One region of the Pseudarthrobacter sp. 10T415 genome, then DNA from elsewhere that is predicted to be linked to it. Evidence: predicted binding sites of a transcription regulator. Region 1 holds the regulator's gene; each other region holds the start of a gene.
The links. Region 1 encodes HrcA, which represses chaperone genes, less so after heat shock. Its sites were predicted from a motif close to TTNGCACTCGNNNNNNNCGAGTGCNAA; they were not measured.

Region 1 (4,900 bases):
CGCTGGCCTTGACCCTGCCCGCCGGAGACTACGAGCTGAGGGTGGCCCAGGCCGGGTCTGACGGCGGCCCGGACCAGTTCGAAGACAACCGGTCCTTCAAGGTCAGGTAGCGTCCCAGCGCCCCAGGATGTCGCTGGAGAGCACTACGGCGGCAGGACCGGCCGTGGACGAGCGCAGCACGTGGTGGCCCAGGAGCGCCGTGACGGCTCCGCGGTCGCAGAGGCGCGTCACCTCCCGGGGGCTGATTCCACCCTCCGGGCCCACGATAAGGAGCACTTCACGGGTTCCTGCGCCGCTGGCATCGTCCCAGCCTTCCAGGACAGAACGGAGCGGCCGCACTGCGTCTTCGTGGAGGATGACCGCCAGGTCCGCGGCTTCCACTGCTGCAGCAAGGGCAGCGGTGTCGACGGCGGGACGCACCTCAGGGATCCAGGCCCGCCGCGCCTGCTTGGCCGCAGCGCCCACCACGGACTGCCATTTGGCGTGCGCCTTGGCCGCCCGGTCACCCTTCCACCGGACGATGGAACGTTCGGACTGCCAGGGGATCACGGCGTCGATGCCCAGTTCCGTGGCGGTCTCGATGGCAAGCTCATCACGGTCACCCTTGGCGAGGGCCTGCACCAGCACCAGCCGGACACTGGGGCGGGCCTCCTCCACCAGGGAACCGCACCGCACGGTGAGGCGGGTGCCGGCGGCCTCGGACACCGTCCCGCTCATACGGGTACCGGCGCCGTCGACGATGTCCACGGCCTCACCCGCTGCGAGGCGCTTTACGGAAACCGCGTGGCGCGCCTCCGGCCCTTCCAGGACAAACTCCATGCCCTCCTCCAGCCCGTCGAGGGATCCGGCGGAGGTAAAAAAGACAGGGTTGCTCACCGCTACAGGTTCCCCAGCCGGTCCCGCAGCTTCGCGAACATCCCGCCACTGGCGGCGAGCTTGCCTTCGGTGATCTGTTCTCCGCGGAGCTTGGCAAGCTGCCGGAGGAGCTCCTCCTGGGCTGCGTCGAGCTTGGCCGGCGTTTCCACCTGCAGGTGCACCTTCAGGTCACCGCGGCCGTATCCGCGCAGGTGGGTGACACCCAGGCCGCGGAGGGTGATGATTTCACCGGACTGGGTGCCCGGCTTCACGTCGATGTCCTGGGTTCCGTCGAAGGTCTCCAGGCTGACGTCGGTGCCCAGCGCCGCGGCGGTCATGGGGATGTTCAGGGTTGCGTGCAGGTCGTCGCCGTCACGCACATACGTGGCGTCGTTGTTGACGCGGACCTCCACGTAGAGGTCGCCGGAGGGGCCGCCCGCGGGGCCGGCTTCGCCCTGCCCGGTCAGCTGGATGCGTGTTCCGGTTGCGACGCCGGCGGGAACCTTGATGGTCAGGGAGCGGCGGCTCCGGATGCGGCCCTGGCCGCTGCATTCATTGCAGGGATCTTTGATGACAGTGCCGAAGCCCTCGCAGGTGCCGCACGGTGCAGCGGTCATGACCTGGCCGAGGATGGAACGGACAGCGCGCTGGACCTGGCCGCTGCCGCCGCAGATGTCGCAGCGTTCGGGGTGCGTCCCCGGGCGGCAACATGATCCCTCACAGGTGGGGCAAGTGACTGCAGTGTCCACCTCAAGCTTTTTGTTGACGCCAAAGACGGCGTCGCGCAGTTCGATGCGGACGCTGATGAGTGCATCCTGGCCGCGGCGGACCCGTGAGGCGGGTCCGGACGATCCGCCGGCGCCGAAGAACGTGTCGAAGATGTCCTGGAAGGCAAAGCCCTGGCCGGCGTAGCTTCCTCCGCCGAATCCATTGTCAGTGCCGTTCTCGTTGCCGGTGGTGTCGTAGACCCGGCGTTTCTGCGGGTCGGAGAGGACTTCGTAGGCGTGGGTCACCGCCTTGAAGCGGTCCTGCGCATCTTCGCCCGGGTTGACGTCGGGGTGGAGTGTCCGGGCCAGCTTGCGGTAGGCCTTTTTGATTTCTTCTCCGGTGGCTTCCGGTGAAACTCCAAGGACGTCATAGTGGCTGCTCAAAGTTCGTATCTCTTCCTTGTTGTACTGCCTGCGGTGGGACTGCCGTGCGGGCCCGGCGGCTGTGGTGCCGGGGCGGGCCGGTCAGGGACCCAGGATGCGGGAAAGGTAACGGGCAACTGCCCTGACGGCCGCCATGGTGTTGGGATAGTCCATCCGGGTGGGACCCAGGATGCCGATCTTGGCCACGCTGTCCGGGCCGTAGCCGGTGGCCACGACGGACGCCTCGGCCAGGCCGTCGTAAGGGTTTTCGCGGCCGATGCTGACGGCCACGCCACGGTGGTCCTGCGCCATGTCGCTCAGCAGCCGCAGCATCACCACCTGCTCTTCCAAAGCTTCCAGCACGGGGCCGATGCTCAGCGGAAAGTCGACATTGGACCGGGCCAGGTTGGCCGTGCCGGCCATGACCATGCGGTCCTCGCGGCTGCTGTGCGCAAGGATCTCCAGGGCGTGCGCCAGCGACTGCGCCGCCTGCCGCTCCCCCGGACTGACAGAGGAGACGACGGCGGGAAGGGCCTGCGGCAGCCGGGCCAGCGGTGTTCCGGCCAGGGTTCCCAGAAACCGGGTACGCAGCGCGGACAACGCTTCGTCCGCGAGGTCCTGCCCGACGTCGATGACGCGCTGCTCCACGTTGCCGCTGTTCGCGATCAGGACCACAAGGACCTTGCGCGGGGCCAGCAGGACGAACTCGATGTGCCGGATCAGTGCCCGGCTGAGGTGGGGGTACTGGACCACCGCCACCTGGTTGGTCAGCTGGGACAACAGCCGCACGGTGCGGTCGAGGACGTCGTCGAGGTCGTCGGATCCCTCCAGGAGGGACTGGATGGCGCGCCGTTCGGCTTGCGAGAGCGGCTTCACGGCCGAAATCTGGTCCACGAACAGCCGGTAACCCTTGTCCGTGGGAATCCGGCCGGCACTGGTATGCGGCGCCGTGATGAGGCCCTCGTCCTCAAGCGCCGCCATGTCGTTCCGGATGGTGGCGCTGGAAACCCCCAGGTGATGCCGTTCCACCAGGGCCTTGGAGCCTACCGGTTCGCGGGAGTGGACGTAGTCCTCCACGATGGCCCGCAGTACTTCAAGCTTGCGCGGCTCACTCACACTCCACCTCCATCCAGTCGGGGTGGATAAGCCACCCGTTCCTTCCTGCCAGTCTGCACGCACTCGAACATGCACTCGAACTGTTAGCACTCGACATGCCTAAGTGCTAACAGTCTATTATGCCTTGGCCCGTTGTTAGCATTGGTACCGCTCCGGGCGAAATTCCGGGACAGCACCTACGGCGAGGCGGAGTGACCATGGATTACCGGAACTGGGGCCCGCGGGACATGTCCGCTCCCGCGCGTACGCAACTGCCTGAAGTGCCCGTGGAACGGGGCATGGTGCTCGAAGACGTACAGTCCGGCTGGGTGGGGGCCGTCACCCGGGTGGAAAAGTCCGGCGGCATGCATGTGGTGGCCCTTGAGGACCGGCGCGGAAAGTCGCGGACCTTCCGGCTGGGATTCGGGTTCCTCCTCGAGGGCCGTGCCATCAGGCTGATGCCACCGGCACCCCGGCCCGCAGCGGGCGGTCCGTCAGCCGGGCGCACAGCCTCAGGCTCCGTACGCGTCGCAGGCCAGCGTGCACAGGTGGCCAAGGCGAGCCGCATCTGGGTGGAAGGAAAGCACGACGCCGAACTCGTCGAGAAGGTATGGGGAGACGATCTCCGGGTGGAGGGCATCGTCGTCGAACCCCTGCATGGCATCGACGACCTCGCCGGCGCCGTGAAGGAATTCGGGCCAGGGCCGGGGCGCCGGCTGGGTGTGCTGGTGGACCACCTGGTCCCGGACTCCAAGGAATCCCGTATTGCTGAGGCTGTCATGGCCGGCCCTGGCGCTGCAGGCAACGTCCTGATTGTCGGCCACCCCTACGTGGATGTGTGGCAGGCCATCCGGCCCTCCGTGCTGGGCATTCCGCAATGGCCGTCAGTACCGCGGGGCCAGGACTGGAAAACCGGGATCCTCAAGGCGTTCGGCTGGCCGCACTCCACTAAGGAGGACATCGGGCTCGGATGGCAGAAACTGCTCGGTGCGGTCCACACTTACGCAGACCTGGAGGCGTCGCTGCTGGGCCGGGTCGAGGAAGTCATCGACTTCCTCACAGCACCCTGACGGACGCCGGACCGGCAAACACCAGTATTCTTGATACTGCGGTGGCCCCCGCGATCCGCAGCGGGCCCCGAAGCATCAACTGCATCCCCAGCATCAATTGCACTTTTCGAAGGAACAGACTGTGGCAGAAAACGCACGCGAGCACAGGGACGGCCAAAGCAGCACCGGCCGTTCCGAATACCACGGCGTCCCCGCGAATGCGCTGCCGCTCACGGCCAGCGAGGACCGGCAGTGGGCCACCCTGGCACACTTCGGCGGGATCCTGGGATGCGTCCCCGCCCTGCTGATCTTCCTCATCTTCCGCGACCGCGGGCCCTTCACGGCCCAGGAGTCGAAGGAAGCCCTGAACTTCAGCCTGCCTCCCACCATCGCAGCGGTAGTGGCGAACATCCTGGTGTTCATTCCCGTGGTCGGAAACATTTTTGCCGTGATCGCCACATTGATCTGGATTGCACTGACGTGCTTTTCGGTGGCGGCAGGCATCCACGTCAACCGCGGCCAACCGCACCGCTACCAGTTCAACCTGCGCTGGATCAAGTAGTCCCCGTCGGCTCCCAGCCGCAGCAAGCCTGACCTCGCAGGCGTGGCCGGTAAACCCGCGTTAGTCGGGCAGGATCCGGCGGACCACCGCGTCGGCCAGGAGCCGGCCCTTCAACGTCAGGACCAGCATCCCCCGGAATGCTGCGCCCGGCTCAACCAGCCCCTCGGCAATCAGCCCGGCGATCTGGTGCCGCCCCACCGTGTCCAGGC
Region 2 (4,900 bases), on a different contig from region 1:
ACCCTGGACTCCGCCACCGGGGCACCCCGCCGCGCCCGTCCGCCCGTTTATCTTTCCGGCCCCGTGGGTACGGCCGCTGGTAGTGTTCCGGATTCGGCACGGACGCGGACGGGGAGTGATTTTCATGAACGACGACGGACTGACGGAAGCGGTGCAGGAAGCCGGCGCGGTGGAACTGCTGCTGATCCGGCACGGCGAGAGCGAAGGCAACGTGGCCGCCACCGAGGCCCACCTGGCGGGTGCGGAGATCATCGAGGTCCCGGCACGCGATGCCGACGTGAACCTCTCTGACGTGGGCCAGGACCAGGCTGCGGCACTGGGGACGGCTTTGGCCCGGATCGCCGAGGACTACCGGCCGGACGCTGTGGTGTCCTCCCCCTATGCCCGGGCACACCAGACGGCGGAAATCGCCGTGGGAACTGCCGGCTGGTCCGTGAAGGTGCAGGTGGACGAGCGGCTGCGTGACCGTGAGCTGGGCATCCTGGACCGGCTGACCCGGGTGGGCGTTGAGACGCGCTACCCGGAGGAAGCCGAACGGCGGTCCTGGCAGGGGAAGCTGTACTACCGTCCGCCGGGCGGGGAGTCCTGGGCTGATGTGGCGCTCCGGCTCCGCTCCGTGCTGGCCGAGCTGAACAACCTCGGCACCGGGCACCGGGTGATGCTGGTCTGCCACGACGCCGTGATCCTGCTCTTCCGCTACCTGCTGGAGGGCATGACGGAGCAGGAGCTGCTGGACCTCGCGGCCAGTACCTCGGTGCTGAACGCGTCGATGACCCGGTATGTGCGGCCGTCCGGTGCGGGGCCGTGGACGCTGGAGAGCTTCAACGTCGCTGACCACCTGGCCGAACAGGGCGTCGAAGTCACCGAACATGCCGGAGATGCCAGTGTCCGCCCGCGGTGACTCCGGCCCCGAGCTGGTGACGCCCTCGCTGCTGCGGGACTGGCGGCTGCCTTCCCCGGGCGAGGACAAGTATTCGCGCGGCTCGGTACTGGTGGTGGGCGGTGCACGCGCCACCCCCGGCGCTGCGCTGCTGGCCGGCACCGCCGCGCTGCGTGCCGGCGCAGGGAAGCTGACGCTCGCCGTGGCCGAATCCGTGGCGGTCCAGGTAGGTATTGCCCTGCCCGAGTGCGGTGCCATCGGGCTGCCGGAAACCGTTGACGGCTCGGTCACCGCGGAGGGCGTGGACCGGATGGCGGCCAACCTGGACTCGGCCGACGCCATCCTGGTGGGGCCCGGGCTCGATGATCCGGACCTGGCACGGGAGCTTCTTGAGGCCCTCCTGGCACGCGAAGAGGCAGCCGGCACTTCAGGAGGGGACGCTGATGGTGACGGGCAAGCCGGCGGGAAGCCCGACGACGGCGGCGCAGGCCTCGGCGCGTCCGGCCGGGAAGGAGGTCCCGCGGTCGTCCTTGACGCGTTTGCGCTGGCCGCGCTCGCGGAGCTGGAGGACCGGGTAGGGCCGTGGCGGGGCCGGCTGATCCTGACCCCGAACCCCACCGAGGCCGGCATCCTGCTGGGCCGGGATACTGAGGACCTGGAAACGGACGTGGCCGAAATCGCCCGCCGGTTCGGCGCGGTGGTGAGCTGCCAGGGGCTGATCGCGCGGGCGCCGGGCGTTGGCCCGGAGGAGTCGGGGCTGTGGAAGATCACCACGGGGTACGGCGGGCTGGGGACCTCGGGCAGCGGGGACGTCCTGGCCGGGGCGATCGCCGGAGTGCGGGCCCGCGGAACCACCGGCGCGCAGGCCGCCTGCTGGGGCACGCACCTGCACGCGGCGGCGGCCGACCGGCTGGCCAGCAGGATGGGACCGCTCGGATTCCTGGCCCGCGAACTCGCCGACGAACTGCCGGCGCTCATGCTGGAGCTCGGTACCTGACCCGGCCCGGGCAAGCGGATGGCCCCCCTGCATTAACGTGGAGGGCCACCGTCTCGGAGGGGATCACTCGCAACTGCCGATGCGCTACCGGCGCTGTGGCGTTCCATAGTGGCAATCGCCCAAAACTGGCAGATACAACGCGTTCGGATCCTCCCGGTATCCCCGTTCTACACCCGCCGGGACGCCCATCACAAGGCATCCCCGCCGGTAACTTGGACGGCCCCCGGCCGAAACCGGGGGCCGCCGTATCAGGAAGCGCGAGCACAGCTGCCGGTGCGCTGGCTGGCACTGTGGCGTGCACAAAGTGGCGAATCGCCCAAGAAGGCAGTCAACACAAAGGCCCGGCGTCCCGATCCCTTAGCGAGTTTCAGCGGGGCTAGGCTGCGATTTCCTGCTTGGCCCCCTTCATCTCGATTTCGATCTTGCGCGGCTTGGCCTTCTCGGCAACCGGGATCCGCAACGTCAGGACGCCGGCGTCGTAGCTGGCCTTCACGTTTTCCGTGTCCAGGGTGTCGCCAAGGATCAACTGGCGGCTGAAGACACCGCGCGGCCGTTCGGAGGCGATCAGTTCGGTGTTGTTGGCGGCAGGGTCCGGGCGTTCGGCGCGTACTGTCAGCACGTTGCGTTCAACATCCAGGTCCACGGACTCGGGCGAAACTCCGGGAAGGTCGAAGGCGACCACAAAGTCATGGTCCTCCCGCCAGGCGTCCATCGGCATGGCTGCCGGACGGGCTGCCGTGCCGAGGACCTGCTGGGCCAGCCTGTCCAGCTCGCGGAACGGATCGGTTCGCATCAACATGGCTTCCTCCTCATAAGGGTGGTCCAACACTGAGTAAGTTTTCAGCCGATCTATGGTGGCTGATATAGATTTTTTAGCACCAGCGGCACAGGTATGCAAGCCCGTCCGGCGAAAATTTTTTGGCGGCCAGGGCACGCACCGGGGCACGCCAAAGGGCCCTCCGCCAGATCTGCAGAGGGCCCTTCGATGGGGTTCGTGATGGCTGGCTAGTCCCGCGTGGGATCCGGGCGAAGGGGTGCGGGCCCCGGGTCTGGGACAGGCAGCGGCCCGGGAGGCTCGGGGGTGGGGAACGGGCTGGGCGCCGGAGGTCCGGGGTGGCCGGGCTGCGTGGGATCGGGCGATGTCGGATCCGGGCCGGGCTCCGGCGGGAACGGCGAAGGTTCGTGCACTGGCGGGATGGTCATGGATCTTCCCCTCTCACGCTGGGCGGCGCCTGTACCGAGCTAGGTGCCTTGAACTGAACACGATACGCCTGCCACCCCCGCCCGGACAGGCCCCAGCTTCCCTGCAACGCCCGCTCACATCCGGCGGCTCCCACCCCCACGCGCGCTCACATCCGGCGGCTCCCACCCCAACGCCCGCTCACTCTCTTCAGAAGAGTGAGCGGGCCTTGGGGGTCTCAGGCACCACGAGTGAGCGGGCGTTGGGGTTTTAGGCACCACGAGTGAGCGCACGTTGGGGTTTTAGGCACCACAAGTGAGCGCGGGTTCCCACTCCCCTCCCCGCCCTTTCCCGCGTCCAGAAAATCTCGGCGCCCCATCAAGTAGGGAAACGAGCGGGGTTTCTTCCCCGGTAGCGAACGCCGGCCACGGCGGGGTGCCCGGTCTATATATTGAGTCCATGACCTCCACTCCGCTGCAGAACTCCGCCAGCACGCCAGCGTCCGCCGCCGCCCCGCCCGTGGCCAAGAAGGTGCCCACCGAAAGGACGCACCACGGGGACACCTACGTGGACAACTATGAGTGGCTGCGGGACAAGGAGTCCGCCGAGGTGGTGGAGCACCTGAAGGCCGAGAACGCCTACCAGGAAGCGGTCACCGCCCACCAGGAGCCGCTGCGCGAAGCCATCTTCCAGGAGATCAAGGGCCGCACCCAGGAAACCGACCTCTCGGTTCCGCACCGCAAGGACGGCTGGTGGTACTTCAGCCGCTCGGTGGAGGGCAAGGAGTACGGCATCCAGTGCCGTGTCCGCGCCCACGACACCGATGACAGGATCGCCGACTGGACCCCGCCGGCCGTGGAGCCCGGCGTCGAAATCCCCGGCGAAGAAGTCCTGCTGGACGGCAACGTTGAGGCCGAGGGCAAGCCGTTCTTCTCCGTGGGCGGCACCGCCGTGACCGTGGACGGAACCCTGTACGCCTACGCCGTGGACAACTCAGGCGACGAACGCTTCACCCTCCGGATCAAGGACCTCCGCACCGGCGAACTGCTCCCGGACGTCATTGAAAACATCTTCTACGGCGTCTCCTTCTCGCCCGACGGCTCCCGCCTCTTCTACACGGTGGTGGATGATTCGTGGCGCCCGTACCAGGTGAAGGCGCACGTCCTGGGCACCCCGGTCAGCGAGGACACGGTGATCTACCAGGAGGACGACACCGCCATGTGGCTCGGTTTCGAGCTCTCCTCGGACCGGCGTTACCTGGTCCTGGGCATCGGCTGCTCCGAGTACAGCGAAACCCGGCTGCTCCGCTTCGACGACCCCGCACAGGAGGTCACCACCGTCATTTCGCGGGACGAGCGCGTCCTGTACGAGGCGGAGCCGTTCCTGCTCGAAGGCCCGGACGGCGCCAAGGCCGAGAAGATCCTGCTCACCCACAACCGCGGCGCCATCAACTCCATGGTCTCCCTGGCGGACCCCGCCGAGCTGGGAAAGCCGCTGGCTGAGCAGGCCTGGCAGACCGTCGTCGAGCATTCCGACGACGTCCGCGTCAACGGTGCCAGCGTCACCTCCACGCACCTCATCGCCTCCATCCGCAAGGACACCATCGAGCGCGTCCAGGTGATGGGGCTGGCCGGGCTGGGCACGCCGGCGCAGCAGGCCCCGGTGGAACCCGCGTTTGACGAGGAGCTCTACACCGCTGGGGTGGGCGGCTCTGACTATGAGGCACCCGTCATCCGGCTGGGCTACACGTCCTACTTCACGCCGTCGCGCATTTACGACTTCGTCCTGCCCACCGCGGAGCAGCCCTCCGGCGCGCTGCTGCTGCGCAAGGAAAGCCCCGTCC
Region 3 (4,900 bases), on a different contig from region 1:
CTTGACGTCCGCCAGCGGTTGCCGGAACGCACGCAGGACGTTCGACGGCGCCGGGAGGACGTGGTGCCCGGCGGCTTCCTCGGTGCCCAGGAACGCGAGCACCTGCCGGAGTTCGGCTTCCACGCCGGCAAGGGCGGCCGCCCAGTCCGGGGCAACAAGATGCTCCAGCGGCTGCCGCGCAAGGTCAGCGAAGCCGCCGCCGGGAAGGGGCTCAGGTTCCAGTTCGAACAACGCATCTGATTCAGCCACCGTCCCATTCTTGCAGGGCGCCGGAAGCGCGGAACGGTGCAGGCTGCCGGAGCGGGATGCCAAATGACAAGGCTGTTATTCGTCCGTAGCATGGGGGTGAGACATTTTCCGTAACCAGCGAAGGAGTGCGCCGTGGCTGAACCGGCCCGGGAACATCTGACCGGTTACCTGCCGGAGGGCGGCGGGGGAGACGGCCAGGCCAACTCACTGTTGGCGGACTTCACCCTCAAGGATTCTCCGCTGACCGAGCGTGAGCAGCAGATCCTTGCCCTGGAGCGGCAGTGGTGGAAGTACGCCGGAGCCAAGGAACAGGCCGTCAGGGAACTTTTTGACCTCTCCGCAACGCACTACTACCAGGTGTTGAATGCCCTGATCGACAGGGAAGATGCGCTGGCCCACGATCCCATGCTGGTTAAGCGATTGCGTAGACTACGTACGTCGCGCCACCGTGCACGCACCGCGCGGCGCCTGGGATCCGACGCCTAGGACGCCCCGCCTTTTCAGCAGCCACCAGCAAGGATCCATCCCACCATGACCAAATACGCCCGCGATGAATTCGACAAGGTCCCGGAGACGGCGTCGCGACAAGGTGTCCACCGGACGGCCACCGCACCGTCCCGCGTGCGGCTGTGGCCCATCCTTGCAGTTGGCATTGCTGCCCTGGCCATCGGCCTGGTGTCCTTCCTGATCCTTCCCAAGCTGGGCCTTGGCGGTACCGAAAGCCAGGCCTCGGCTGTCGTGTCCGAGGCGCCGCTGGCTGACACAGGCGCCACGCCTTCCGCCGCTGCGGACAAGGCGTCCGAACCGTCGGCAACGGCCCAGCCCTCCACGGATCCCAGCGCCGAAAGCACCACTGAGCCGGAACCCGGGCCCAGCGCCACAGAGTCTGCCGGGCCGGAACTGGACAAGACCCAGCCGGTAGCCGTTTACAACGCCGCCGGAACATCCGGACTCGCCAGCCGGGTGGGCGGAACGGTGAAGGCGGCAGGCTGGACGCTGGGGCAGGTGGGCAACTGGGCCGGCGCCCCGCAGCAGGGCTCCACGGTGTACTACTCCGGAGCGGACCAGGCAGCCAATGCGCGCGAGCTGGCCAACCTGTTGGGCGTGCCCACCGTAGTGGCAAGCACCGATTTCCAGGTGCCCTTGGTGGTCGTCCTGGGTCCGGGCTACCGCTAATCCCGGACAAAGTGCCGGCGGTCACGCCTGAATAACGTTTACCGCCGCTCCTGCCGGCCCGCCTGCAGGACTGGGCAGCCTTTGGCTAGAGTGAAATCCAGGCCTCTGCCCGGTCCCTGCAACGCACGTCAACGCCGCGGCACCGCAGCAGGGGTCCTCCGGTCTCAACGGAAAGAGTGGGTCATCATGGCACTGGGAACCGTCAAATGGTTCAACGCCGAAAAGGGCTACGGCTTCATCACCGTGGACGGCTCCGGGGACGATATCTTCGTGCACTGGTCGGCCATCCAGGGCGAAGGCTACCGGGCGCTCGATGAGGGCCAGCGGGTGGAACTTGAAGTCGGGGAGGGCGAAAAAGGCCCGCAGGCCGAAAGCGTCCGGCCCGCCGAGTGATGCAGCCTTCCCTCCCGGCGGCCCGCCGTCGACCGGTGCTTGCCGCATCACTTGCTGCCGTCCTAGCCTTCAGCGCCTGCTCCGGAGTCACGGGCAATGCCCGCGTGGACACCGTTGAAGCATCCGGGGACGGTGTCCTCCGTGTAGGGCTGATCCTGGACAACGCCGGGGACAGCAGCTTCCTCAATACCTCCCAGCTCGCTGCGGCCCAGCTCGCCGTACGGGAAATCAATGCCGCGGGCGGCCACAAGGGCAGGCCCGTGGAACTCCTTCCCGTCCAGGCCGGCGGGGACACTGCCGCGCAGGCGCACGCGCTGGTCTCCGACAAGGCGGACGTGGTGATCGGCCCCACCGATTCAAGCCACGCCACCGAGGCCATCGATGTCCTGTCCCGGGCGCGGACACCGTTGATATCGCCCGCCAACACCGCCGCAGGCCTCAGCAGCGCCGAATCGGGCGGCTACTACTTCCGGACCACGGCCGCGGACGTTGCGCAGGGACCCGTCCTGGCCAAGCTCGCCAAGGACGGGGGCGCCAAAACCATCGCCATCCTCCACCAGGAGGGTACCTACGGCAAGGAAGTTGCTGCCGCAGTCGCCGACGCCGCCTCAGGGGCCGGGCTGCAGGTCCTGGACAACGCCGGGTTCGCTGCCGGCGAGGCCGGGGACGCCGCCCGGAAAGCCGGGGCCGCGAAGCCGGATGCCGTCGTCGTGGTTGCCCGCGAAGGGTCGCAAGGGGCACTGGCTGAGCTCAATAACGCGGGGGTCTCCGGGGCCAGCCTGCTGCTGAGCGATGGAGCATTCGCGCGCTACGGATCGAAACTGGGTACCAAGGCGCTGGACGGCGCCAGGGCCGTTGTGTCCGGTCAGCTTCCCAGCGCCGCCTTCCAGGCCCGCCTACTGGGTGTGGACGAGGGACTGAAGGATGTCACGTATGCCGCGGAAACATTCGATGCGGTGACTCTTGCCGCCCTGGCGGCGGCGCGTGCGCAGGATGACGCCGGCCCCTCCATTGCTGCCAACCTCGTGGCCGTCTCCGGCGGGACCGCCGCGGAATCCCAAGCCACGGCAGAGGCGGCCTGCACCACGTACAAGGACTGCCTGCCCGGCCTCGCCTCAGGGGGCGGCATCAATTACGACGGCGAGTCAGGTCCCATCGCGTTCGACACCAACGGGGACATCACCTCCGCCACCTTCACGGTGTTCACCTATGGCAGCGACAACATTCCGACGGCCACCGGACACGAAACCGCCGGCCGCAACGGCAGCTGATCGCCCTCGGCGAATACGGGCCCCAAACGCGTACCTGGGGGTCTCTTTCGCTTGCACTCTCACCGGGGGAGTGCTAATTATTGAGTTAGCACTCTGACGCACCGACTGCTAAAGGCAACGCCCGGTTCAGCCGGCGGCGCCCGGCACCGGCCGAGGAGCGAAGAAACACCTTACTGGAGTGAGGTTCCCACGCGGAGGCATACAGAGGCCGCCGTTCAGGAACCGTCCGTCGCGGGCACTGCAGCTGAGGTTCATTCTTAACGACTGTCCCGAAAGGACTATTGCCGTTATGGCCAAGATCATTGCATTTGATGAAGAGGCACGCCGCGGCCTTGAGCGGGGCCTGAACATCCTCGCCGACGCCGTTAAGGTCACCCTCGGCCCGCGTGGACGCAACGTCGTCCTCGAAAAGAAGTGGGGCGCCCCCACGATCACCAACGATGGTGTCTCCATCGCCAAGGAGATCGAGCTGGACGATCCCTACGAGAAGATCGGCGCCGAGCTGGTCAAGGAAGTTGCCAAGAAGACTGACGACGTCGCAGGCGACGGCACCACCACGGCTACCGTGCTGGCCCAGGCCCTCGTCAAGGAAGGCCTGCGCAACGTTGCAGCCGGCGCCGACCCGCTGTCACTCAAGCGCGGCATCGAAAAGGCCGTTGACGCCGTCACCGCCGAACTGCTGAACTCCGCCAAGGAAATCGAAACCAAGGAAGAGATCGCCGCCACGGCCTCCATCTCTGCCGGTGACGATGAAATTGGTGCCCTCATTGCCGAAGCCCTGGACAAGGTCGGCAAGGAAGGCGTCATCACCGTCGAGGAATCCAACACCTTCGGCCTGGAGCTGGAACTCACCGAAGGCATGCGCTTCGACAAGGGTTACATCTCCGCTTACTTCGTCACCGACGCCGAGCGCCAGGAAACGGTCCTCGAGGATCCGTACATCCTGATCGTCAACTCCAAGATCTCCAACGTCAAGGAACTGGTTGCTGTCCTGGAAAAGGTCATGCAGTCCAACAAGCCGCTGCTGATCATCGCTGAGGACATCGAGGGCGAGGCCCTGGCCACGCTGATCGTCAACAAGATCCGCGGCACCTTCAAGTCCGTAGCCGTCAAGGCTCCCGGCTTCGGCGACCGCCGCAAGGCCCAGCTCGCAGACATCGCCGTCCTCACCGGCGGCCAGGTCATCTCCGAGGAAGTCGGCCTGAAGCTGGAGACTGCCGGCCTGGAACTCCTGGGCAAGGCACGCAAGGTTGTCGTCACCAAGGACGAGACCACCATCGTCGAGGGTGCAGGCGACGCCGACCAGATCGCCGGCCGCGTTTCCCAGATCCGCGCCGAGATCGAGAACTCCGACTCCGACTACGACCGCGAGAAGCTGCAGGAGCGCCTGGCCAAGCTGGCCGGCGGCGTTGCAGTCATCAAGGCCGGTGCCGCCACGGAGGTTGAGCTCAAGGAGCGCAAGCACCGCATCGAAGACGCAGTGCGCAACGCCAAGGCTGCCGTTGAAGAGGGTATCGTCGCCGGTGGCGGCGTGGCCCTCATCCAGGCCGGTGCCAAGGCATTCGCCAACCTGCAGCTCTCCGGCGACGAAGCAACCGGCGCCAACATCGTCCGCGTTGCCATCGACGCCCCGCTGAAGCAGATCGCCTTCAACGCCGGCCTCGAGCCCGGCGTTGTGGTTGACAAGGTCCGCGGCCTGCCCGCAGGCCACGGCCTGAACGCAGCAACCGGCGAGTACGTCGACCTGCTGGCAGCCGGCGTCAACGACCCCGTCAAGGTGACCCGCTCTGCCCTGCAGAACGCGGCATCCA

Region 2: a site for HrcA is predicted at 2,750-2,776, ahead of AC1DBN_RS06430 (Hsp20/alpha crystallin family protein). Genes of this name have one in related genera too.
Region 3: a site for HrcA is predicted at 3,175-3,201, ahead of groL (chaperonin GroEL). Genes of this name have one in related genera too.

What each region holds. Positions count from the first base shown of each region.
Region 1 is NZ_JBFTHJ010000001.1:244,196-249,095, reverse strand. Features, by position in the region: gene AC1DBN_RS01175 (GerMN domain-containing protein) at 1-110, shown strand, start outside; gene AC1DBN_RS01170 (16S rRNA (uracil(1498)-N(3))-methyltransferase) at 103-876, opposite strand; gene dnaJ (molecular chaperone DnaJ) at 879-2,006, opposite strand; gene hrcA (heat-inducible transcriptional repressor HrcA) at 2,088-3,101, opposite strand; gene AC1DBN_RS01155 (DUF3097 domain-containing protein) at 3,299-4,150, shown strand; gene AC1DBN_RS01150 (DUF4870 domain-containing protein) at 4,272-4,691, shown strand; gene hemW (radical SAM family heme chaperone HemW) at 4,752-4,900, opposite strand, start outside.
Region 2 is NZ_JBFTHJ010000003.1:171,181-176,080, reverse strand. Features, by position in the region: gene AC1DBN_RS06440 (histidine phosphatase family protein) at 125-901, shown strand; gene AC1DBN_RS06435 (ADP-dependent NAD(P)H-hydrate dehydratase) at 879-1,877, shown strand; gene AC1DBN_RS06430 (Hsp20/alpha crystallin family protein) at 2,254-2,676, opposite strand; gene AC1DBN_RS06425 (S9 family peptidase) at 3,517-4,900, shown strand, end outside.
Region 3 is NZ_JBFTHJ010000013.1:6,631-11,530, forward strand. Features, by position in the region: gene AC1DBN_RS15620 (uracil-DNA glycosylase) at 1-249, opposite strand, end outside; gene AC1DBN_RS15625 (DUF3263 domain-containing protein) at 382-735, shown strand; gene AC1DBN_RS15630 (LytR C-terminal domain-containing protein) at 781-1,425, shown strand; gene AC1DBN_RS15635 (cold-shock protein) at 1,612-1,818, shown strand; gene AC1DBN_RS15640 (ABC transporter substrate-binding protein) at 1,923-3,089, shown strand; gene groL (chaperonin GroEL) at 3,379-4,900, shown strand, end outside.